3 regions of the Photobacterium ganghwense genome follow, and region 3 is predicted to be linked to each of the others. Evidence: riboswitches for the same ligand, from Rfam matches in the RefSeq annotation. Region 3 holds a riboswitch; each other region holds the start of a gene.
The links. A riboswitch is a leader RNA that binds a small molecule or an ion and turns the genes downstream of it on or off. The one in region 3 is predicted to bind lysine.
Positions count from the first base shown of each region.

Region 1: linked by a shared signal. The riboswitch ahead of lysC (lysine-sensitive aspartokinase 3) and the one ahead of FH974_RS04910 (Na+/H+ antiporter NhaC family protein) in region 3 are both predicted to bind lysine.
Region 2: linked by a shared signal. The riboswitch ahead of FH974_RS24530 (Na+/H+ antiporter NhaC family protein) and the one ahead of FH974_RS04910 (Na+/H+ antiporter NhaC family protein) in region 3 are both predicted to bind lysine.

Region 1 covers NZ_CP071325.1:288,459-296,391, reverse strand. The annotation lists gene FH974_RS01470 (PglL family O-oligosaccharyltransferase) at 1-1,304, shown strand, start outside; gene FH974_RS01465 (pyridoxal-phosphate-dependent aminotransferase family protein) at 1,454-2,572, opposite strand; lysine riboswitch at 2,818-3,010, shown strand; gene lysC (lysine-sensitive aspartokinase 3) at 3,128-4,519, shown strand; gene metH (methionine synthase) at 4,695-7,933, opposite strand, start outside.
Region 2 covers NZ_CP071326.1:1,856,799-1,864,731, reverse strand. The annotation lists gene FH974_RS24545 (acyl CoA:acetate/3-ketoacid CoA transferase) at 1-344, opposite strand, end outside; gene FH974_RS24540 (GntP family permease) at 661-2,016, shown strand; gene FH974_RS24535 (hypothetical protein) at 2,164-2,580, opposite strand; gene FH974_RS24530 (Na+/H+ antiporter NhaC family protein) at 2,883-4,475, opposite strand; lysine riboswitch at 4,560-4,729, opposite strand; gene FH974_RS24520 (aspartate kinase) at 5,044-6,495, opposite strand; gene FH974_RS24515 (ectoine synthase) at 6,562-6,951, opposite strand; gene ectB (diaminobutyrate--2-oxoglutarate transaminase) at 6,961-7,933, opposite strand, start outside.
Region 3 covers NZ_CP071325.1:1,000,537-1,008,469, reverse strand. The annotation lists gene hisIE (bifunctional phosphoribosyl-AMP cyclohydrolase/phosphoribosyl-ATP diphosphatase HisIE) at 1-146, shown strand, start outside; gene FH974_RS04915 (thymidine kinase) at 374-952, opposite strand; gene FH974_RS04910 (Na+/H+ antiporter NhaC family protein) at 1,182-2,777, opposite strand; lysine riboswitch at 2,876-3,059, opposite strand; gene FH974_RS04905 (DUF3037 domain-containing protein) at 3,400-3,819, shown strand; gene FH974_RS04900 (lytic murein transglycosylase) at 4,194-5,165, opposite strand; gene FH974_RS04895 (YcgL domain-containing protein) at 5,169-5,459, opposite strand; gene minC (septum site-determining protein MinC) at 5,679-6,341, shown strand; gene minD (septum site-determining protein MinD) at 6,362-7,174, shown strand; gene minE (cell division topological specificity factor MinE) at 7,182-7,445, shown strand; gene rnd (ribonuclease D) at 7,528-7,933, opposite strand, start outside.

The DNA of each region.
Region 1 (7,933 bases), 710 kb from region 3:
TTTTGTGGCTGGAGCCGGGCAACCCGATCGGCTACAACACGCTAGAAAACCGCCCGTACGGTATTTTTCAGCAACCCAATGTGATGGCCAGTTTTCTGGCAACCGGCTTGGTGCTCTCGGCTTATCTGCTGGCAAGGCTGCCTATGTATCGGGGGAAATGGTCCTGGCTGCAGCTGATCTTGCTACTGACGCCGGTGGTTACCCTACCTATCCTGGTGGTACTCAGTTCCCGCACCGGCTGGCTGGGAGCCGCCGTGGGTGTGGTGCTGATGATTCCTTACCTGCGCCGGTTTGCCGCCAAAGCCCAGTGGCGAATGTGGCTGCTGATGGTGGTAATGGGACTGAGTGTTTCCTGGCAGGTAAACCAGCACACCGGCTGGGCCCCCAAGGAAGAACGCCTCAGCCTGATCAGCCCGCGTGCCATGCACATTCCTCAGGCCGTGAATATGTTCCTGGCCAAACCGCTGTCAGGCTATGGCTATGGCCGGTTCGAAACCAGTTATGTGACCCAAACAGCGCAGTGGCACCATCAGGACCCGAGCAAGCCCTATGGTATGCCTTCGCTGGATCACCCGCATAATGAACTGGCTTACTGGGCTGCAGAAGGGGGCATCCTGCCGTTACTGGGACTGTTGCTGGCCGCCGCCGCCGTCTTTCTGAAAATCCGCAAAGCCCGGGCTGGCACCCAATTAGCACTGGTTGGCCTGTTCTTGCCGATTACCCTGCATACCCAGCTGGAGTATCCGTTTTACCACTCCCTACCGCACTGGGTGATGTTCATTATCCTGATCTACTGGGTGGACAATCTGACCGCCAAATACTACCGCCGTCAGGTGGAGTATGTGCTGTCCATTCGGGGACTGGTTCTGATCCTGCCGGTGCTCACCACTGGTTTCATGACCACTACCCTGTACTCGGGCCATCAATTAACCCAGTTTGAGACCCGCCAACCGGCCAATATTGACTACCTGCTGAAGGTCAACAATCCATGGGCCTGGCAGGATCGATTTGAGTGGGATCTGCACGTCACCCAGCTGCAGGTTGGGATTACCACCGCCAACCCGGCACTGATTCAGACGTATATTGCATGGGCTCGCCAAAAAGCCCTGATCTGGCCACGCCCCACGCTGTACCAAAACCTGATTGCTGCGTACCAGCATCTCGGTGAAACCGCGCTGGCCGAGCAGGTACAACAGGAAGCCCGCTACCTGTTCCCAGGGCAGATTTTTGCGCCAGCCGCTAAAGCGGAACCTGTCACATCGGGTGCGGTCGTCCTGACGGCTCCCCCCGCAGTCACTGACTAGGTGCCCCCGGAGCAAGCATCCGCTCCATAGGACACAGCCATAAAAAACGGCTACCGTAAGGTAGCCGTTTTGGTCTCGACCTGCCTGTTCCGGGCAGCGCCTGCCCGAACAGTAGCAAAACGAAAGAGCCTGACTGAACAGGCCGACACTTATTTCAGGGTTGACTCCAGCGCTTTCAGGCACAGCGCAACGTTCTCGCTGCGTGCAGCATAGCCCATCAGGCCAATCCGCCAGGCTTTGCCCGCCAGCGCACCCAGTCCGGCACCAATTTCCAGGTTATAACGCTCCAGCAGGGTTTTACGCACCTGCGCATCATCTACCCCGGCAGGAATATGCACCGCATTCAATTGTGGTAAGCGGTACGCCTCATCAACCACAAACTCGATACCCAGTTGTTCCAACCCTTCACGCAATTCCAGATGGACGTCGCGGTGACGCTGCCAGGCATTTTCCAGCCCTTCATTTTTCAGCAGCACCAACGCTTCATGCAGGGCATACAGGCTGTTCACCGGTGCTGTATGGTGGTAACTGCGTTTACCTTCGCCGCTCCAGTAGCCCAGAACCAGGCTTTGATCGAGAAACCAGCTTTGTACTTTGCTTTGACGGCTCTGAATTTTCTCCACCGCACGCGGAGAGAACGTCAGAGGCGACAGACCAGGAACACAAGACAGGCATTTCTGGCTGCCGGAGTACACCGCATCCAGTTGCCATTCGTCCACCAGCAGCGGTACGCCACCCAGCGAGGTCACCGCATCCACGATAGTCAGACAATCGTGCTGACGTGCCAGCTTAGCGATTGCCTCGGCATCAGTCAGCGCACCGGTCGACGTTTCAGCGTGGACAAACGCGACAATCTTCGCATCCGGGTGTGCCTCAAGGACTTCAGCCACTGACTGCGGATCAACCGGTTCACCCCAGGCGTTGTCCACCATCACCGCAACACCGCCGCAGCGTTCCACGTTTTCACGCATCCGGTCACCAAACACACCGTTGCGGCAGACAATCACTTTGTCGCCCGGCTCAACCAGGTTCACAAAGCAAGCCTCCATCCCGGCACTGCCCGGCGCAGAGACCGCTATCGTGAACGGGTTAGTTGTCTGGAAAGCATATTGCAGCAGCTGTTTTAGCTCATCCATCATCCCGATGAACAGCGGATCCAGGTGACCGATGGTCGGACGACTCAGGGCCTGTAACACCTGCGGATAAATATCTGATGGACCCGGTCCCATGAGTGTACGCTGTGGCGGATAAAAACTACCAATTGTCATTATTATTTCTCCCTGATGGTAAGGCCTGTTGGTGTAAGGTACGTACTGACTATATCAGGTCTGATCACAAGTTGCGTCTCTTGTGACAGCGCTGTTTTTGCCCCCTGCGATTCCTCCGTCCGGGAAAGACAAAAAATTTGCAATTATTTTGCATATTCTGCCCCGCCATGATTGACAAAAGACTCTCAAATCCGCTTCAATAGAGCACGTTTTTTGTTCATCCTGAGATGCACCTTATCTCAGGGGCAGACAGAAGAGGAGCGTTACCCAGGTATCTAGGATTGCGGGGCCCCACCCCAAGGCAGTCTGGAGAGGGGGAGTAGCGCCGAGATATGTTGTGACAGGGGGCATGGCATATCGGCTTGGAAGGTTGAATCCTTCTGGCTGTCACCTTTCCAGACGATATAGGTAGTGGAAAGGTGGGGAGCTTCTGGTTGTTGTACCTGACTACATCCTACCTTATTGCTCTCCTGACATTTGCGTCGGGATCTTGATCCCGGGTCATTCCCCCTAAATTTAAGAACGTTTTTACACTTCTGATTGGGAGACCTTGTTTTGAGCTTTGTAAATACTAACTTTACTGTTCCTCCACCAATTACTGTAGCGAAATTTGGCGGCACCAGTGTAGCCGATCATGCCGCCATGAGTCGAAGCGCAACGATTATCAAGGACAACCCAGCTGCTAAAGTGGTATTAATCAGTGCGTGTTCCGGCGTAACCAATCTGCTGGTTGAATTAGCAAATGGAATTGCCGACAACGAGCAGCGCTCACAACGGCTACAACAACTTCGAACGATTCACCAATCGATCATTGATCAGTTGACTCACCCGGAAGCGGTAGCAGCTGAGATCGACCAACTTCTGACAGACGTTGAAGCCCTGGCCAAACAAACTGCCAGCGCCCCTTCCGTGCAACTGACCGATCAGCTGGTCGCCCACGGCGAATTACTGTCGACTTTTCTTTTTACCCAAATTCTTAACGAAATGGGGGCTAAAGCTACCCGTTTTGATATTCGCCCGGTAATGCGTACCGATAGCCAGTTCGGCAAAGCCGTACCGGATGTGGATGCAATTCGCCAGTTGGCCAGTGAGCAACTGCAACCGCTGCTCCAGTCTGATCAAATTATTGTCTCTCAGGGCTTTATCGGTTCTGATGAAACCGGCCAGACAACGACGCTGGGCCGTGGCGGCAGTGATTACAGTGCAGCACTGGTTGCCGAAGCCATCAGTGCAGAAATTCTGGAGATCTGGACCGACGTTCCGGGGATGTACAGCACCGATCCGCGTATTACAGCCAACGCCATGCCAATCCAGGAAATCAGCTTCAGCGAAGCCTCTGAGATGGCTAACTTCGGGGCAAAAATTCTGCACCCGTCGACGTTGCTGCCAGCCATCCGCCAGCAAATTCCGGTGTTCATCGGTTCATCAAAAGCACCGGAGCAAGGTGGAACCTGGATTCGCCAGCACGTGGCCCAGCCACCAAAATTCCGGGCACTGGCCCTGCGCTGCAACCAGACCCTGGTCACCCTGACCAGCCTGAATATGTTCCATGCCTATGGCTTCCTGTCAGAAGTCTTCCGCATCCTTGGTGAACATAAGGTGTCTGTTGATCTGATCACAACGTCTGAAGTCAGCGTTTCACTGACCCTGGATCAGACTAACACCGGCGGCGGAGCACCAAGCCTGCCAGCCGCAGCAACAGAGGCTCTCAGCAAGCTGTGCCGTGTGGAAGTAGAACAGGATCTGTGCCTGGTTGCACTTATCGGCAACAAACTGGGCGAAGCCCCGGGAGCCGCCACTCAGGTCTTTGGCAAGCTGGACAACTACAGTCCGCGCATGATCTGCTTTGGCGCCAGTCCGCACAACCTGTGTTTCCTGGTCAAAACCAGCGAATCGCGCGAAGTGGTTAAAACCCTCCACGCTGCCCTGTTTGAGGCCGCGAAGTAACCCAAGTCCGGGACACAAAAAAGGCGCTCATGATGAGCGCCTTTTTCATATCAGTGTATGATTGTTGCCGTGTCAGTGTTCCCGATGGGTGTCACCTGTAAAAAACAGGCCCCGCAGCTGTGGCATCCGGGGCCTTTGAGTCATTACGCCTTTAATACATTACGCCTTTGCTGCATTACAATGACAGGTTCGGCCCCAGCCATTTTTCCGCTTCAACCAGATCCCAGCCTTTGCGCTCGGCATAGCTATCACGCTGATCTTCCTGAATTTGTGCCACAGCAAAATAGCGTGAGTCCGGATGCGAGAAGTACCAGCCTGAGACCGACGCTCCCGGCCACATAGCATAGCTGGTGGTGAGTGACATCCCAATGGCCTCTTCGACATTGAGCATCTCCCACAAGGTGCCTTTCTCGGTATGTTCCGGACACGCCGGGTAGCCGGGTGCCGGACGGATCCCCTGATATTTCTCACGAATGAGTTCGTCATTCGACAGCGCTTCGTCCGGCGAGTATCCCCAAATCTCTTTACGCACCTGCTCATGCAGATACTCGGCAAACGCTTCAGCCAAACGGTCAGCCACCGCTTGTACCATGATGGCATTGTAATCATCACCCAGGGCTTTAAATTTATCGGCCAACTCTCGCTCTCCGATGCCGCCGGTAACCGCAAACGCGCCAATCCAGTCCGGCTTCCCGCTGTCCTTCGGTGCAATGTAATCCGACAGACAGTAGTTATAGCCTTTCGGTTTCTCCGTCTGCTGGCGCAGGTTATACAGCACATGCGCTACCTGGCTGCGGGACTCATCGGTATAGACCTCAATGTCATCCCCTGTACTGTTCGCCGGGAACAAGGCACACATGCCCTGGGCCTTCATCAGACCTTCCCGCTCGATGCGATCCAGCCACTCGTTCGCATCCTGGAACAAACGGCGGGCTTCTTCTCCCACTTCCTCATGATCCAGAATGGCCGGGTACTTGCCCATCAGCGACCAGGTCATGAAAAACGGGGTCCAGTCGATATAGTTGCGCAGGATGCTGACATCGAAATCATCAAACACATGAGTACCGGGCTTCGCCGGTACCGGCGGCGTATAGGTTGCCCAGTCAATCGCGACCTTATTGGCTCTGGCCCTCTCCAGCGAGACCGGTTTGGTTCGAGGCTGTTTACGGCTGTGCTGATCCCGGACCCGCTCATAGTCGACATCCAGTTTCTCCACAAACGCCGGACGCAGTTCGTCCGACAGCAACGAGGTACAAACCCCCACCGCCCGCGACGCATTGTTAACATACACCACCGGATGGCGGTAATTCTGCTCAATTTTCACTGCGGTATGCGCCTTTGAGGTTGTCGCACCGCCAATCAACAGCGGCAGTTCAAAGCCCTGGCGCTCCATTTCCTTGGCAACATGCACCATCTCATCCAGCGACGGAGTAATGAGTCCGGACAGACCGACGATATCGACGTTTTCTTCCCGCGCGACCTTAAGGATCTGCTCACACGACACCATGACCCCGAGGTCGATAATGTCGTAGTTATTACATTGCAGAACGACCCCGACAATGTTTTTGCCAATATCGTGGACATCCCCTTTGACCGTCGCCAGCAGAATCTTGCCGTTTGAGCGGCCACTCTGTTTCTCAGCATCAATGAACGGTTCCAGGTAGGCCACGGCCTGTTTCATCACCCGGGCAGACTTCACCACCTGGGGCAGAAACATCTTGCCCTCACCAAACAGGTCACCGACCACATTCATGCCGTCCATCAACGGCCCTTCGATCACTTCCAGCGGCCTGCTGGCGTTCACTCGAGCGTCTTCAGTATCCTCGACAATGAACTCCGTGATCCCTTTGACCAGAGCATGCTCCAGCCGTTTAGCGACTGGCCAGCTGCGCCATTCCAGCGCTGCGCCGTCATCCTGCTTGCCAACCCCGTTATCACGGTACTCATCTGCAATGTCGAGCAGGCGCTCGGTCGCATCATCACGGCGGTTGAGCACCACGTCTTCCACCGCTTCACGCAATTTATCCGGGACGTTATCGTAAATTTCCAGCTGACCGGCATTAACGATCCCCATGTCCATCCCGCGTTTGAAGCAGTGATAGAGGAACACGGCATGGATTGCCTCACGCACATAGTTATTGCCGCGGAACGAGAAAGAAACATTCGACACCCCGCCGGAAATCATCGCATGAGGCAGATCCCGCTTGATGTCGCCGACCGCTTCAATAAAGTCAACCGCGTAGTTATTGTGCTCATCGATACCGGTTGCCACTGCAAAAATGTTCGGGTCAAATATGATGTCCTCCGGCGGGAAACCCACTTCATTCACCAGAATCCGATAAGCATTGGTACAAATTTCCAGCTTACGCGCCCGGGTATCCGCCTGACCGACTTCATCAAAAGCCATCACGATCACCGCGGCGCCATAACGACGGATCAGCTTGGCTTGCTCAATAAACTTTTCTTTGCCTTCTTTAAGCGAGATCGAGTTGACGATCCCCTTACCCTGAATACATTTCAGACCGGCTTCGATGACCTCCCATTTGGAGGAGTCGACCATGATCGGCACCTTGGAAATTTCCGGCTCTGACGCACACAGATTAAGGAAGCGCACCATGCATGCTTCCGCATCCAGCATGCCCTCATCCATGTTGATATCGATGATCTGGGCACCGTTTTCCACCTGCTGACGGGCCACATCGAGCGCTTCGTCATACTGCTCTTCTTTAATCAGGCGCTTAAATCGGGCCGAACCGGTCACGTTGGTACGTTCGCCCACGTTCACAAACAGGGTATCTTTTTCGATGATTAACGGTTCAAGACCGGACAAACGGCAGGCAACCGGTAGGTCAGGCAACTGGCGCGGAGCCAGATCAGCCACCACCTCAGCCATCAGACGAATGTGCTCAGGGGTCGTACCACAACAGCCGCCGACCAGATTCAGGAACCCACTTTGTGCCCACTCCCGGATGTGCGCGGCCATCTCTTCCGGCGAGAGGTCGTATTCACCAAATGCATTCGGTAGACCCGCATTCGGGTGCGCAGAGACGGCACATTCCGCAATGCGGGATAACTCTTCCACATACTGGCGTAATTCATCAGGTCCGAGGGCACAGTTAAGGCCGAAGGAAATCGGTTTGACGTGGCGTAAGGAATGGTAGAAAGCTTCAGTCGTCTGACCGGACAGCGTACGACCGGATGCATCGGTAATGGTACCGGAAATCATCACCGGTAGGGATAAGCCCAGCTCTTCGAAAACAGTGTCCACCGCAAAGGCACAGGCCTTGGCATTAAGGGTATCGAAAATGGTCTCGATCAATATGAGATCGGATCCCCCCTCAATTAATGCCCGGGTCGATTCAGCATAGGCTGCAACCAGCTGATCAAACGTCACATTGCGGTAGCCGGGATCAT
Region 2 (7,933 bases), on a different replicon from region 3:
CGCAGCAAATGGGAAATCACACCCTGAGGCAGGTTATACCCCTCGATTTCGTTGCTGAGTGCCATTTTCTGAAGTTCGGGTACCAGCCCCCAGTGTCCGCCAATGACCCGTTTCACCAATCCTGGCTTGGCCAGATGGTTGGCGGCACGCCCTGTTCCGTCTCCCTGACCAGCGGCAAAAATCAGCGTTAAGCCTTGTGGGCTGGCCGTATGGCGGTAGCGCTCGCCCAGTGCTTTAACAAGCATTTCCGGCACCACGGAGCCAATGAATCCTCCCAGCATCACAGCGTGTCCGTTCTCAACCCAGGCGGCCGCCTGCTCGGCGGTAAGTTGGCTGACTGGCATTCGTACTTCCTTTTCACGATTAAGTTGTCAAAAAAGTGTATGAAGTGTTTCATGCCGAATTAATATCCACAGATGAAATTGTTATTTTCATATCTGTCGGTTAACCGTCATGCGAAATAAATAACTGACTGATAATAAATGGTTTTTATGTCTTTTGCCTGTTCGTAATCTGCCAGGGAATAGGGCAATACCTTGACTGGGATCCCAGTTTGGGTCCGTCCGGCGCTGAGACGGAAAAAAGCGGTATTTTCAATCATGGCTGCTCGGTCTAGCATGTTAATGACCTGTTACACATGACGTGACCCGGAGAAAAAATATGGATGTTGCTGTAATTTTACTCACCCTGGTGGGCCTGATGTACTTTGCCTACCGTGGTGTGTCTGTTCTGGTTCTTGCCCCGATTCTGGCAATGGCGGCGGCGTTGTTAACCAGTGATTTCCCTTCCCTCTACGCACTTTCAAACGTGTTCATGCCTGCGGCGGCGAACTACATTAAACTTTATTTCCCTGTATTTATTGCCGGTGCCATTTTCGGCAAGTTGATGGGAGCCTCAGGTGCGGCACGTACTCTGTCGGCATTCATCATTAAAAATCTGGGGCCACGCCACGCGATTTTGTCTGTTGTGCTGGCGACAGCCCTGCTGACATACGGTGGGGTGTCACTGTTTGTGGTGGTGTTTGCCATGTATCCCATTGGGGCGGAAACTTTCCGCGCGGCAGGCATTCCGAAGCGTCTGCTGCCTGCAGCTATCACGCTGGGGGCGTTTACCTTTACCATGACGGCATTGCCGGGAACTCCGCAGTACCTGAACACTATGCCGACCATTCCATTTGGCACTACGATTTATGCTGCGCCGGTACTGGGCTTGCTGGCGGCGACCATGATGCTGGTGCTTGGCACGCTCTGGATCAAAATGCGTGCGCGTAAAGCAATGGCTGCCGGTGAAGGCTATGGGGAAGAGTCGGATGCTGAATCTGCGGGTAAGGAATCGGATCCTGCGCCGGGGGTGATCATGGCGCTGGTACCAATTGTGCTGGTGTTTATCATCAACTTCCTGCTGACGAATGTGTATTTCAAGTCACCGGAAGTGGTCGATAACTACAAGGCGCTGGAGGTGAACATTAACGGCACTTGGCCGGTGATTCTGGCTTTGGGCGTGGCGATCGTCTTTATGCTGGCGGCATTTCGTCAGTATCTGTTTGAGCCAAACAAGCAGGTGTTTGATGGTTCTGTGGGTTCGTTGCTGCCGATTTTTAACACGGCTTCGGAAGTCGGTTACGGGGCGGTGATTACTGCGCTGTCAGCCTTCGTGGTAGTGAAAGCCGGGATTGCGGCGATTGATATTCCGGATCTGTTTAAGGTGGCGATTACCTCAACCAGCCTGGCGGGGATCATCGGCTCATCGTCCGGCGGTACCGGGATGGTGCTGGCCATGCTGGGTAATGACTTCATGAGCATGGGCATTAACCCTGAAGTGCTGCACCGTGTGGTGCTGTTGGCGGCGGGTGGCCTTGATACGTTGCCTCACTGTGGCGCGGTCATTACGCTGCTGGCGGTCTGCCGTCTGACGCACCGCCAAAGCTACGGGGATATTGCTGTGGTGACCATGGCGATTCCACTGCTGGCTGCCTTTACGGTGATAGTGGTACACCTGACGACCGGGCTTGTGTAGCGAGCCTCTGTAATCAATTGATGTACAAGTGATTTTAGCCTAGTTACTTACGCTTATTCACTTAAGCGTAGCCACAAAACCTGGCTGCTATTCTCACACTGAAACGCCCCTGCGCTTACCGCGATATGCGGTCTGCTGACAGGGGCGTTATTCTTGCTGGCAGGGCTGCACGTAAATCGCGTCTGTCGGAAAGCGGCCATCCCGGCTGGGATGCTGGCTGTGCAACCGGCATAAGTCGTGATGGATACTGATCGCCTGCACCCGAAAATTCTCGGTGTGCCACTGACCATCTTCCCGGATACGAATTTGCAAATTTTCGCCGTTACTGACGTGTTCGGGCAGACGAATGTCATAGGTATCGCTGAATGCCAGCAGCCAGTAATCGTCCATGGTTACCAGGCGACCTGTCCCCGGTGTTGTGACCGCACTGACATAATCCAGTTTCTGGGCAGCATGCACCGGAAACACTGCGGAAAACACACTCATCCCGACCGCAATCATAGCGCCCCGCAGCGCCCTGAATCTTGCCATCGCTGGGATAGGTCTTGCGATGCTACCGCTCATAGACACCTACCTCTCATAGACACCTACTACTCATTGATACCTACCGCTCATAGACACCGACTATGAATAGGTACCTAGCTGTCATAACAACTCATCACGAAGTGACGGTGATAGATTTAACTATAGTGCGGCCCTGTGGCTAGCCCGGACAAGAAAAGAGACACCGCTGATGCATGAAAGCCACAACAAAAATGCCAACACAAAAAAGCCACGCAAAAAAGCGATGACAGCAAAGCGAATAGAAAAAAGCCTCCGGCACTTGAACGTGCGGAGGCTTTGCATGAAGAGGGCGGATTTACCGGTTAAGCTTCAGACGATGCCAGACTGAGCTCGGGGTCGCTCTGACGACGGCGAAGGGCAAACAGGCAGAAGGCCACAAACCAGACACTGCTGGCGGCGACACCCAGCCAGGACGAATGGGTAAAGCCCATGACCAGATAGCCGAGCAGTGCACCGAACGCGACTGAACCGGCATAAGGTAGCTGAGTGAGCACGTGGTCCATATGGTGACAACCGGCACCCGTTGCCGACAGGATACTGGTGCTGGAAATCGGTGAGCTGTGATCGCCAAAAACTGCGCCAGCCAGTACGGCGGACAGCATCGGCAGTAACATGGTGATGTCACTGGCTGCCGCAATGTCACCGGCCAGCGGCAGCATGATGCCAAATGTTCCCCAGCTGGTGCCGGTGGCAAACGCCATGACACATGACAGCAGGAAGACGACGGCTGGCAACAGTTCTACCGGCAGACTGCCCTGTGACAGTGACGCGAGGTAAACGCCGGTTTGCATGTCGCGTACTACGGTGCCGATTGTCCAGGCAAACAGCAGAATAATGATCGCAGGCATCATGGCTGAGATCCCTTGCGGCGCGGCTTTCAACCAGATTTTTGCCGACAGTTTCAGGCGCAATGCCAGACCCATCGAGACCACCAGGCTGCAGATTGCACCGTATACCAGCGACAGGCCAACGTTGGTATTTTCAAACGCGCCGATCAGGCTGAAGGCTTGTCCTTTATCGGACAACACATCCGCACCGGACTGAACCATGAAAAAGACGGTTGCAGCGGTCAAGGTCAGGATCGGCAACACCATATCAATCATCCCGCCCTGAGCGGTTTCTGGTGTTTCCATATCCAGACCCGGCGGACGGCCTTTACTGTGATCCCACAGCTGACCTTGCTGGGCGCGGGCTTCATGCTTTCGCATCGGCCCGATATCCAGCTGGAATGCAATAACACAAATCACCATCAGCAGGGTAAAGACCGCGTACAGATTCATCGGCATCATTTCGACAAAGGCGGCGATCGGGCTTTGGTCCGTTAGCTGGTGGGCCGCCAGAATACCGCCGACCAGTGCGATAATGTAGGCACCCCAGGAGGAAATCGGCATCAGGACGCACACTGGTGCGGCGGTTGAATCCAGCAGGTAGGCCAGCTTGGCGCGTGAAATCTGAAACCGGTCGGTCACTGGTCGGCAGATAGCGCCAACAGACAGGCTGTGAAAGAAATCATCAATGAAGAAGATGAAAACCATCAGCCCGGTCAGGGACTTGGCACTACGGCGATCCTTGCACCGTACGGCTGCCCAGTCGGCAAAGGCCTGAGTGGCACCGGACACACTCATCAGACTGATCAGTGCACCGAGCAACAACATGAAAATCAGCATGTTGACGTTATCGTGGTTTAGGGCACCGCCGCTCCAGAAGATAGCCACTATTTTCTGATACAGGTAGTTCAGGGTCTGGGACAGGGAAAATTGGTTCAGCATCAGGGCACCGGCAACGATACCTGCACCCAGTGACAGCAGTACCTGTCGGGTGACGACAGCCAGCAACACCGCCAGCAAGGGGGGAAGCACGGACCAGGCAGAATCCGCAAAAGGAACAAGGTTCATGATCTCATTTCACCTACAACTTAAAGGTGGAGATCTACCAAAAGGACATGTAACGAAATCGACAACCAAGGCATGACGTGTTACCCCTTAGGTAGCGCTCCATAGGAAAAACTATGGCAGTGCTGCGCCTGTTCGACGCAGCCCCAGCGGCTGAGTTTGATGACTCAGTCACTTCGGCGCTGACTCCTTTCCCCGGCTTCATCGGTATCACCCTCTGCTCGGTTACTGATAGGCAGCGCGCCTCTACTGATTTAGGGTTGCTGCGAGCAGACACGGGTCTGCCCACAGCAAATGTTATTATATACGGCTATTTAGCGATGTCAGCATACAATTCACTTTCAATGACTATTAATTCAGCACTATGAATTGCTTTCGATCAAGGAACTGTTGAACAAAGCGCTGTGGCGGAAAAAACGCCGGCTGACAGAGCGGTGAATTCTCAAACCTCAATCCAGCACAGCGAAGCGACTGACCGTTTAGAGACAACACCGCCGGGGCAAAAGTCCCGGCAGTTGGTTGATTAGTTGGTTGATTGATATGCTGATTGATTGATATGCCGTTAGTAGTATCAGGCAACGTGGGCCGATTGGCAATCAACCAGGGAGTCCGGCTGGGTGTGCGTCTCTGCAGGCAGGGCGAAGAACTGCTCATGCAGCGTGCAAATGGCACTCTGGTAGTCATTGTCATCGACCACAAACTGCACGTTGACGTTACGTACCGATGAGTGGGCGGCAATCGGAAAACATTCTGCCTGCATCAGCGCTTGCATTCCCCGCCGCAGTGCCTCATTGGTGTTTATGTTGGCCCCGATGGCAGAAATCATTGCGACCAGTCGCCCGGTAATGGCGGCCTTCGGATACCGTTTCTCCGCCTTATATAACACCTGATTAAGGTTATCGGCACCACCGGTCAGGTAGTAGGTGATTGAGTTGGCGTTCATCTCTTTGCCAATCAGGTTGACGCTCGACTCACGAATCAGTTGCATGATGTCGTAACCGACATTATCAACGTGACCTACCATCGCCTGATCAAACAGATGCAGCGCAAATACTTTGTCACGCCCGGCAATGATTTCAACCCGATCCTGCGAGGGAGTAAAGGCATTTGAAATCAGCGTCCCCGTGTGCTCTGGCTCAAAGGTGTTTTTGATTTTCAACTCGATATTGTTCTGGCGAAGTCCGGAAGCGGCATTGGGGTGGATCGCTTCCATCCCCAGATTCGCGAGCTGATCGGCCACATCGTAGTTTGTTTCCCCCATAGGCAGAACCGACTCTGGCCCCACGATGCGCGGATCTGCGCTGCTGAGGTGATATTCCTTATGGATGATGGCCTGCCGCGCGCCGGTCAGCACCGCGATGCGGCTGAAGGTCATCTCGCTGTAACCGCGGTCGTACGTTTTCATCAGTCCTTCGTCACAATAGGCGTATCCGGTGACGATAGGCAGTTCCTGGCTCAGGTCGATATCGGCAAACGCCTGACGAATGACGTCATCCAGATCACCGGTGTACTGATTGTTCCAGCTGGACAGGTCAACAAAGCGCGCATTGATACCCAGCGTTTTCAGCTTCAGGGCGGTATTGAAGGCGCTGTGCGCCTCACCGAAGGAGGAGAGAAACTCTCTGACCTGAGGCAGATAGTGGCGCAACGTGAACTGGCCGAATTCGCACATTTCCAGGATGTTGGTGATGCACTGTTTTGCATCCTGAACCCGGGCGCGGATAAATTTATCTGCCCGAAGACGGTTCACCGGATCGGCAAACAGGTTGTCGTTGATCAGCAGCAGGCGCTGCTCCAGATCGTTCATGGCCTGGCGCCAGTCCGGTGAACGTTTGGCGATCAGCTGGTAGATGCCCGGCTTGCCGGTGCGTTTACATTCCAGCAGATCATTGGTGATCCCGGCATAGGCCGAAACCACGAATACTCGGTTGTAGCGCTGCGAGGGACGCAAAATAATATTGTCGAGCACAGCATCGAACGCTGACATCGACGTGCCACCGATTTTTTCTACGGTGTGAGACATAGTTCATCCTTTTGGTTACGGTCACAGCGTGACTGTCAAAGTGAAGGTGTCTGTGTCGTTGGAATCTCAGGTTTCTTCCATTAGTGGATACACGCCGTTTTGGTCGTGAGTCTCCTGACCGGTCAACGGCGGATTAAACACGCAAGCCATGGTCATATCGCCGCCATAGGCACGTAAAAAATGTTCATCGTGCTGATCCAGGATATAGAGCGTACCGGGTTTGATTGGGTAGGTTTTACCCCCAACGACCTCTATTTCGCCTTCCCCGGACATGCAGAACACAGACTCCAGATGGTTCTGGTAGTGAATGTGGGTTTCGGTATCGGCATAAATCGTGGTGATGTGGAAAGAAAAGCCCATGTTGTCATCTTTCAGGAGCATACGGACGCTTTCCCAGTTTTCTGCGACCACGCGGCGCTTAGTCTGACGACAGTTTTCCAGTGTTCTTACGATCATCATTTTTCCTTATGAGGCTTTTTTAATGAAGTTGGCTGCTGTTGTTGCCACGGCTTGTTCAAACAGCGCGATCCCTTTGGCCATATCGTGTTCGGTAATGGTTAGGGGACAGAAGAATTTAATGACTTCGTCGTCCGGGCCAGCGGTTTCGATCACTAAGCCCTGTTCAAAACAAGCGCGTGCGATCTTACCGGCGATCTCTCCGTCCCGACAGGCGATGCCTGTCATCAGTCCGCGGCCTTTTAGCTCGCTGAAATAAGCCGGGTATTGAGGCACTAACTGCTGGAGAGCGTCTGTCAGCTGTGCCGAACGGGCCTGGATATGCTGTTCAAACTGATCGTCCTGCCAGTAAATTTCAATGGCTTTCGAGGCGGTGACAAAGGCATGGTTGTTTCCGCGAAACGTCCCGTTGTGCTCACCGGGCTGCCATTTATCCAGCTCGGGTTTGAGCAGAACGACGGCCATCGGCAGGCCATAGCCGCTGATGGATTTTGACAGGGTGACGATGTCAGGTTTGATTCCGGCTGGTTCAAAGCTGAAAAATGTACCGGTGCGCCCACAGCCCGCCTGAATATCATCGACAATCAGTAAGATATCGTGCTGATGACACATTGCCTCCAGACGCTGTAGCCATTCATCAGAAGCAGCGTTCAGTCCGCCTTCCCCTTGAACCACTTCCAGAATCACGGCGGCAGGTTTGTCCAGGCCGCTGGAATGATCGTTCAACATGGCTTCAAAAAGCGTCAGGCCATCAACGCCATCGGCATAATGTTCATACGGCAGGCGGGTCACGTTCTGTAATGGCTGTGCCGCACCTTGGCGGTGGTGCTGGTTACCCGTTGCAGCCAGTGCACCAACTGATACCCCGTGGAAGCCGTTAGTAAAGGCTACGACGTTCTGGCGACCGGTTACTTTGCGTGCCAGCTTTAAGGCGGCTTCAACCGCATTGGTACCGGTCGGCCCGGTGAACTGCAGCTTGTAG
Region 3 (7,933 bases):
AAGTCGCGCTTGCGGCAACGTCGGGTGACAAGGCGGAGCTAGTGAATGAGTCGGCCGATCTGATTTACCACCTACTGGTGTTACTTCAGGATCAGGGGCTGTCACTGGCAGATATTACCCAGCGTCTTCAAGAGCGTCATAAATAACCGCACTGCTATTGAAGCCAAACATATAAACCTAGCGCTTAAACACAGCGGTTAAATAAAGCAATTAAATAAACCGTTTAAAGAGTACCTAAGCAAATCGAAAAAAAACAAAAGCCCGGCTCTACAGGCCGGGCTTTATTATTCATTCATGCGTCCACCATGCCGGACAAAGCTATGCTGAAAAAACCAACTTCAGCGGACATATCCGACACAGCGCAAGGGCAGCGTTATTTTTCGAGCGCGTCTTTGTAGTGAGTACGACACACCGAGACATAACGTTCATTGCCGCCAATCACGACCTGATCACCATCAGCAATTGCATTGCCGTGCTCATCCTGACGAATCACCATATTGGCTTTACGGCCGCAGTGGCAGATTGTTTTGAGTTCAACCAGTTTGTCAGCCCAGGCCAGCAGATAGCGGCTGCCCTCAAACAATTCACCGCGGAAATCTGTCCGTAAGCCATAGCACAGCACCGGAATATGCAGCTTATCGACCACTTCTGTCAGTTGGTAAACCTGCTCTTTCGTCAAAAACTGACATTCATCAACCAGCACACAATCCAGTTTCTGCGTCGTATTCATATCCTGCAAACGCGCATACAGATCGTCCGTCACGGAAAATAGCTCAGCATCTTCCTGCAGACCAATACGTGAACTGACTTTCCCCTTCCCGTAACGGTCGTCAATTGCCGCAGTAAAAATAACCGGCGTCATCCCACGCTCACGGTAATTAAACGATGACTGCAACAAGGTGGTAGATTTACCCGCATTCATTGCCGAGTAATAGAAGTACATCTGAGCCATTAAGTAAGCTTCTCTGATTATCTTTAGAATGGTAAGAAAAAACTGGCGAGATGCTACAGAAATCCCAGCCAAATTAAAAGGAGCTCTGTCACCCGTTGCCCGATCGCTTGTATCATCCGGATCAGAGCAACTGCCGCAAACCGCCAAAAAGAAAGCCTGCACATGGCAGGCTTTTCATTACAGTATCAGGACTTAGCGTTCAAGCTTAACGCTGAACCTAAGAGATTGTTCAGGCTTTCGCGGCCAACTCACTAGGACGGCGAGACAACCAGGACAGGATCGCACACACCACCACAAACATAACAGTTGCGCTCATGAACGACACCGCCAGTGAGCTGGTGAAACCCAGTACCAGGAAACCCACTGTCGATACCACAGCGACAGCCAGCGCATACGGCAGCTGCGTTGACACGTGGTCAATGTGATGACAACGCGCACCAGTAGACGACAGAATAGTGGTATCTGAAATCGGTGAACAGTGATCACCAAACACCGAGCCTGCCAGTACAGCACCCAGCATCGGCAGCATCAGCATAATGTCAGTTGCCGCAGCCAGATCACCGGCGATTGGTAGCATGATACCGAATGTTCCCCAAGAGGTACCGGTTGAGAACGCCATCAGCCCTGCCAGCAGGAACAGGATCGCAGGCAGGAACATCGGATTGATGCTGCCTTCAACCAGGGTCGACAGGTATTTACCGGTCGCCATATCGCTGATCACACTACCAATGCTCCAGGCGAACAGCAGGATCAAAATCGCACCAAACATTGACTTAGCACCAATCCACAGTGTGGAAACTACTTCACTGGCAGGAATACGCTGACGCAGCACTGGAATCATGGCAGCCGCCAGGCCGATTAGCCCACCGTATACCAGAGAGGCACCCACATCGGTATTTTCAAACGCGCCCAGAACATCAAAGGCTTTACCGTCTGCCAGCAGCGTCTGATACCCAGTGAAAATCATAAAGAAGAACGTTGCCACGATCAGAGCCACAATCGGCATCACCAGATCGCCTACGCGGCCGTGCTCACTTTCCTGAATTTCCAGTTCATCGTTCAGGTCTTTCGCCAGGGTGTCATCATCCCCTTCATCAAAGCCGCGGCAATGGCTGGCTTCCAGCTCGTGTTTTTTCATTGAGCCGATATCCAGCTGGAACCAGGCAACAACAAATACCATCAGCAGGGCGAAAATCGCATAGAAGTTCATCGGGGCCAGTTGCAGGAATGCCCCCAGAGGTGTGTATTCAGTGACACCGTGTGTCACCAGAATGCCGCCGATAAGCGTGATAATGTACGCCCCCCAGCTAGAGGCCGGCATCAGCACACACATTGGCGCAGCAGTTGAATCAAGAATATAAGCCAGCTTGGCACGGGACACATAAAAACGGTCCGTGACCGGGCGAGAAATTGAACCGACAGCCAGGCTATTAAAATAGTCGTCTACAAAAATGAATACGCCCAGAAATGCAGCCAGTAGTTTTGCGCCACGCTTACTTTTAATTTTCGTTTGTGCCCACTCAGCGAACGCACGGGTTCCCCCGGACAGGGTCAGCAAAGCGGTAGTCATGCCCAGCAACACCAGAAACGCGACAATGCTCATATTCCAGGTGTTAATGCCGCCGTCCTCAATGAATAATCCCTTTACAGTGTTGCCGATATATCCGGCCATTCCCGTAACGGAATAATCATTTAGCAATAAGGCACCAAGCAGAATACCTACGCCCAGAGACAACAAGACGCGACGCGTCGCAATAGCCAGGCCCAGTGCCACCAGCGGGGGCAACACAGACACAGCGGAGTGTGAAAAATCTACAATATTCATGATCTCTACTACAACCGATCTTGGTTGGAGATCTACTGCTGGCCACGTCTTAAAAACGTGAAAAATGAGTGAAAGAAAGAGAGGTGCCCCTTTTCCGACTCCACAGTAGCGCTCCATAGTTAATGTAATTATATACTATGGCAGTGTTGCCTCTATTCGATGACAACCCCAGCGAGCAGGCATGATGACCCTCTCTCACTTCGGCACCGGCTCCTTTTGCAAGCCCTCATCGGAATCACCCTCCGACTTGCTACTGATAGACGATGCGCCTCTACCCTTGGTCAAGGTATAGTCGATTCTACGGCTTTAAGATCTGATTGCAACAACTTGAAGTGAAAAAATTAACATTAATAGTGAATAGTCTTGCCTGAGTGATTAAAAAACCACCACCCCAGGCAAACCGATATTAAGCCAGCTTATATGAAACTCATTCCGTTTTATTAAATTGGTCACTTATCCCCGGCCACAATGTTAATTCCTGTCGCTGTTAATCCCATTATTAAGAATGGTTAATTACTTAAGTTAACATGCCGATAATAAGCCCCAAATTATTTATATTCAGGCTCATAATAACCATTTTAGTTATTGCAATTATTGATTTAAGACTGCTAATATTATTTTCATAGTATTACTCCAACAGGAAATAAAAATGTCTGATGCAATGAAAGTGCTATTAAACCTCCGAAGCCTGCGTGCCCTATCTCGTGAATATTCTCTGGAGCAACTTCAGGAAGCGCTGGAAAAGCTTCAAACAGTCGTTACTGAGCGTGAAGAAGCAGAAGCTGAAGAGCGTGCAAAAGAAGAAGAACGCATGGAGAAACTGACTCAATACCGTGACATGCTAATTGCTGACGGTATCGATCCAGAAGAACTGCTTGCCGCTATCAGCAAAGCACCTAAAAAACGCGCTCAGCGTCCAGCGAAATACCGTTTCATTGATGAAAACGGTGATGAGAAAACCTGGACAGGCCAAGGCCGTACACCAAGCGCACTGAAAAAAGCGCTGGATGAAGGTAAATCTCTGGAAGATTTTGAGATCTAATCTCCTACCTCTGAATCTTATAAAAACCCGGTTTTATACCGGGTTTTTTCTCACCCGAAACACAACCATAAGCTATTGAAAATAAATAAAATAATAAAATCCGGATTACTTATAGAGTATTTACTTTACCTTGAGATGTCCCGCTGAAAGATTTTCATTTATTCATAATTTATAGTTACCATCACATTTTTGCTTATTTCAACTCGCCACTGTCACTATTCTAAATACCCGTCACTGAATATAGCGCTATCGCGTTATTCGATGCTTCATCGGCCAAAGATAATGGAAATATTTTGCTTGTGGTCTGTCCGCTGAAATGTACAAAAAAGCCAGACGTTAAAGTCTGGCTTTCCATTCATTTCACCAAGCAATATTTAGCGAATACTGTCTGCCAGATAACTCACAGCCAATGCAAAATAGTGAGACCGATTCCATTTTAATAGTGACTGATAATTGCCATACACCAAATATGCCCTTCCGTGATTATCATCAGGTTGAATAAGCCATGCATCAATCGCAGTATCTGGTAAATTCTGCCCATTCATACGGCGTACACCCAACTTCTGCCACTCAGACAACGAACGGCCTTTCTCTGGCTGAACACCCAGCAATGTGGCATCAATGTTATCCGGAATCGAAACTTGTCGGCCCCAGGTATATTCATCATTCCAGCCGGCTTCATGCAGATAATTCGCCGCAGAAGCAAAAACATCGTCTTTGGTTTGCCAGATATCCGCCTTGCCGTCATTATTTCCGTCACGGGCATAAGCCAGGAAAGAAGTTGGCATGAACTGAGGTTGTCCCATTGCCCCGGCCCAGGATCCTTTCATTTCTTTGGCGGTAATATGGCCGGCATCGATAATTTCCAGCGCCGCCATCACCTGATTACGGAAAAAGGCTTCACGACGACCTTCATAAGCCAGCGTCGTTAACGCTTCAACCACATTGTAATTGCCCGTCAGGCGACCGAAATTACTTTCAACACCCCACAGGGCAACCACAAACCGCGGCTGGACACCATATTGCTGACCAATTCGATCCAGCACCGCTTTATGCTCCTGATAAAGCTGGTTCGCTTGTTTCTTTTTCCATTCCGGAACGGCACGCGGCAGGTATTCATCCAGCGTCAACTTACGCTCAGGCTGATTTTTATCTGCTTTAACGGCACGCTCAATAAATGTAATACCATCAAACGCTGATTGAATGGTCTGCTCCGAAATGCCTTTTTCCCGCGCTTCGGTTTTCAGTACATTTACATAGGTATCGAAACCTTCATCCGCGGCCATCACCGCTGATGACATTCCTAAGCCCAGGGCCACCAGGGCCGTGATCAATTGCTTACGCATAAACTATTCCTGAGATGGTGAAGCGGCTTTCTTTGCGGCTTTATATTCTTCCAGTAAATTCGTCACCGGCGGTGGGACCTGCAGATAAAACCCTTTTTCCAGCAGTTCACTTTTCACTTTTTCAATATCGGCCAATGCCAGTTTCTTCCGGTCGCCAATTTTCAGGACCATGACAAACTGTGGTGTGCCAAAAGTGCTCAGCAGCGCTTCAGGCACCGCAGAGAAATCGTCTTTCTTATTGATGTAGAGATAAGTGTTGTCTTTCTTTGGGCTTTTATAAATTGCACACAACATGCTGATAGAACCTTTTGATAAAACTGACTCAGTATCAGACCACAACATCGCGACTTCTCTCCCTCCGGAACCCACAGCCCACGGGGGATGCGACGCCTGTCTGAATTTACAACGCTAAAGCAAGGATAGCTTGCTGATATACGGTTTGGAATATAACATGCAAGGTACTAAAGAGATAACGAACCTGAACGGCTAATTTAGCGACAGTCAGCTAGACAAATGACAAAAGTAGCAGAACTCAAGGGAGGCTCTTTCACCCTCTCTGCCCTTCACCTGGTGGACGGCGACATCCATAAGGCTGCCGACTTTCTGAAACAGAAAGTAGAGCAGGCTCCTCATTTTTTTGCATCCGCCCCCGTAGTTATCGATGTCAGCCAGGCTGGCGATTCCATCGATTTCTCACTGCTGAAAAATAAAGTCAGCGAAGCCGGTGTGATTCCGGTCGGCATCAGCGGATGCAAAGCGACCCGGCTCCAGGAGAAAGCCAAAGCAGCAGGATTTGCGATCATGAATGCTGCGCGTCAGGCCAAGGCGACAGAGCCGGTTATGGCCCCTACTCGCATCATTCGCACCCCGGTTCGGTCAGGCCAGCAGATTTATGCTAAGAATTGTGATCTTGTCATCATGAATCATGTCAGTGCGGGCGCGGAAGTCATTGCCGACGGCTGCATTCACATCTACGGTACATTGAGGGGACGCGCAATAGCCGGTGCCAGCGGGCAACAGGAAGCGCAAATCTTTTGTCACAACCTGCAACCTGAGCTGATTTCAATTGCGGGTAACTATTGGCTGAGCGACAACATCCAGGAAGATTTCTGGGGGCAAAATGTCGTTATCTCGCTGAACGAAAATAATTTGAACATAGAGCACCTGGCTCTATAGCGTTTAATAAGGAATCAAGAATGGCACGAATCATCGTGGTAACCTCTGGTAAGGGTGGCGTTGGTAAGACGACCTCTAGTGCAGCTATCGCATCGGGCCTTGCTCTGAGCGGCAAGAAAACAGCAGTGATCGATTTCGATATCGGCCTGCGGAATCTTGACCTTATCATGGGCTGTGAGCGTCGTGTGGTGTATGACTTTGTTAATGTCATTAACGGTGAAGCCAATCTGAATCAGGCGCTGATTAAAGATAAGCGTGTTGAAAATCTATATGTTCTGCCTGCTTCACAAACCCGTGACAAAGATGCTCTGGCTCGTGAAGGTGTTGAGCGCGTCCTGAAAGATCTGGATGAAATGGGTTTTGAATTCATTATCTGTGACTCACCAGCGGGTATTGAGTCCGGTGCGCTGATGGCTCTGTATTTCGCAGATGAAGCGATTGTAACAACAAACCCTGAGGTCTCATCCGTGCGTGACTCCGACCGTATCCTGGGTATCCTGGATTCGAAATCACGTCGTGCTGAGCAAGCCGAGTCTCCGGTTAAAACTCACCTGCTGCTAACACGTTACAACCCTGCCCGCGTGACACTGGGTGAGATGCTAAGCGTGACTGACGTGGAAGAAATTCTGCATATCCCGCTGCTGGGTGTGATCCCTGAAAGCCAAGCTGTACTGAATGCCTCCAACAAAGGTGAACCGGTGATCTTCGATACAGACTCTGATGCCGGTTTGGCATACCAGGACACAGTTGCTCGTTTGTTGGGTGAAGAGCGTCCATTCCGCTTCCTTGAAGAAGAGAAGAAAGGTTTCCTGAAACGTCTATTCGGAGGGTAAAGACATTATGGCACTGTTAGAATTCTTCCGCCCCAAGAGGACAACAACGGCCAGCGTCGCCAAAGAGCGCTTGCAGATTATTGTTGCGGAGCGCCGTTCAGCCGATCAAAGTACACCAAGCTACCTCCCGCAGCTTAAGCAGGACATTCTGGAAGTGATTCGCAAGTACGTTGCGATTAGCCCGGATCAGGTAACGGTTAATCTCGATCAGAAAGAAGAAGATCTCTCTGTTCTGGAGCTTAACGTCACGTTACCGGACGAAGACAAGTAAAAGATTGAAGATATAAAAAAAGCCCCTTTATGGGGCTTTTTTGTGGATGCTAAATACTGATTATCTTTATAACCGACGTGTCTTACACAGTTTTCAGCAACGGCAAAACACGCTCTTCAAACAGCGGCTTACGCCAGCTTTTCAGCATTTCCGGCAGGCTATCTTGTGGATACTGTTTCTTCCACGCCCAGCTGATTAGCTGGTTAATCTGTTTCTTCGACGCCAGAAATTCACTCATCAGCCCGGTTTCTTCAGCAACCGCATTGACGACATCTTTAATCTCTTTAACCCGCTGCTTGTACCCCGGTAGATCCACTAATCGGACAATCTTTTCCGGATACTCCGCCGGTGACATGCGCTCGACTTCATTCACCAGTGAAATCAGGCGATTACCATGACGCTGGATTTCCATATTATCGAAGCCTTCTTTATCCATCACAGCTTTCGACTTGATTTCAAAGCGAGCCAGCTTCCACAAATTCAGCTCT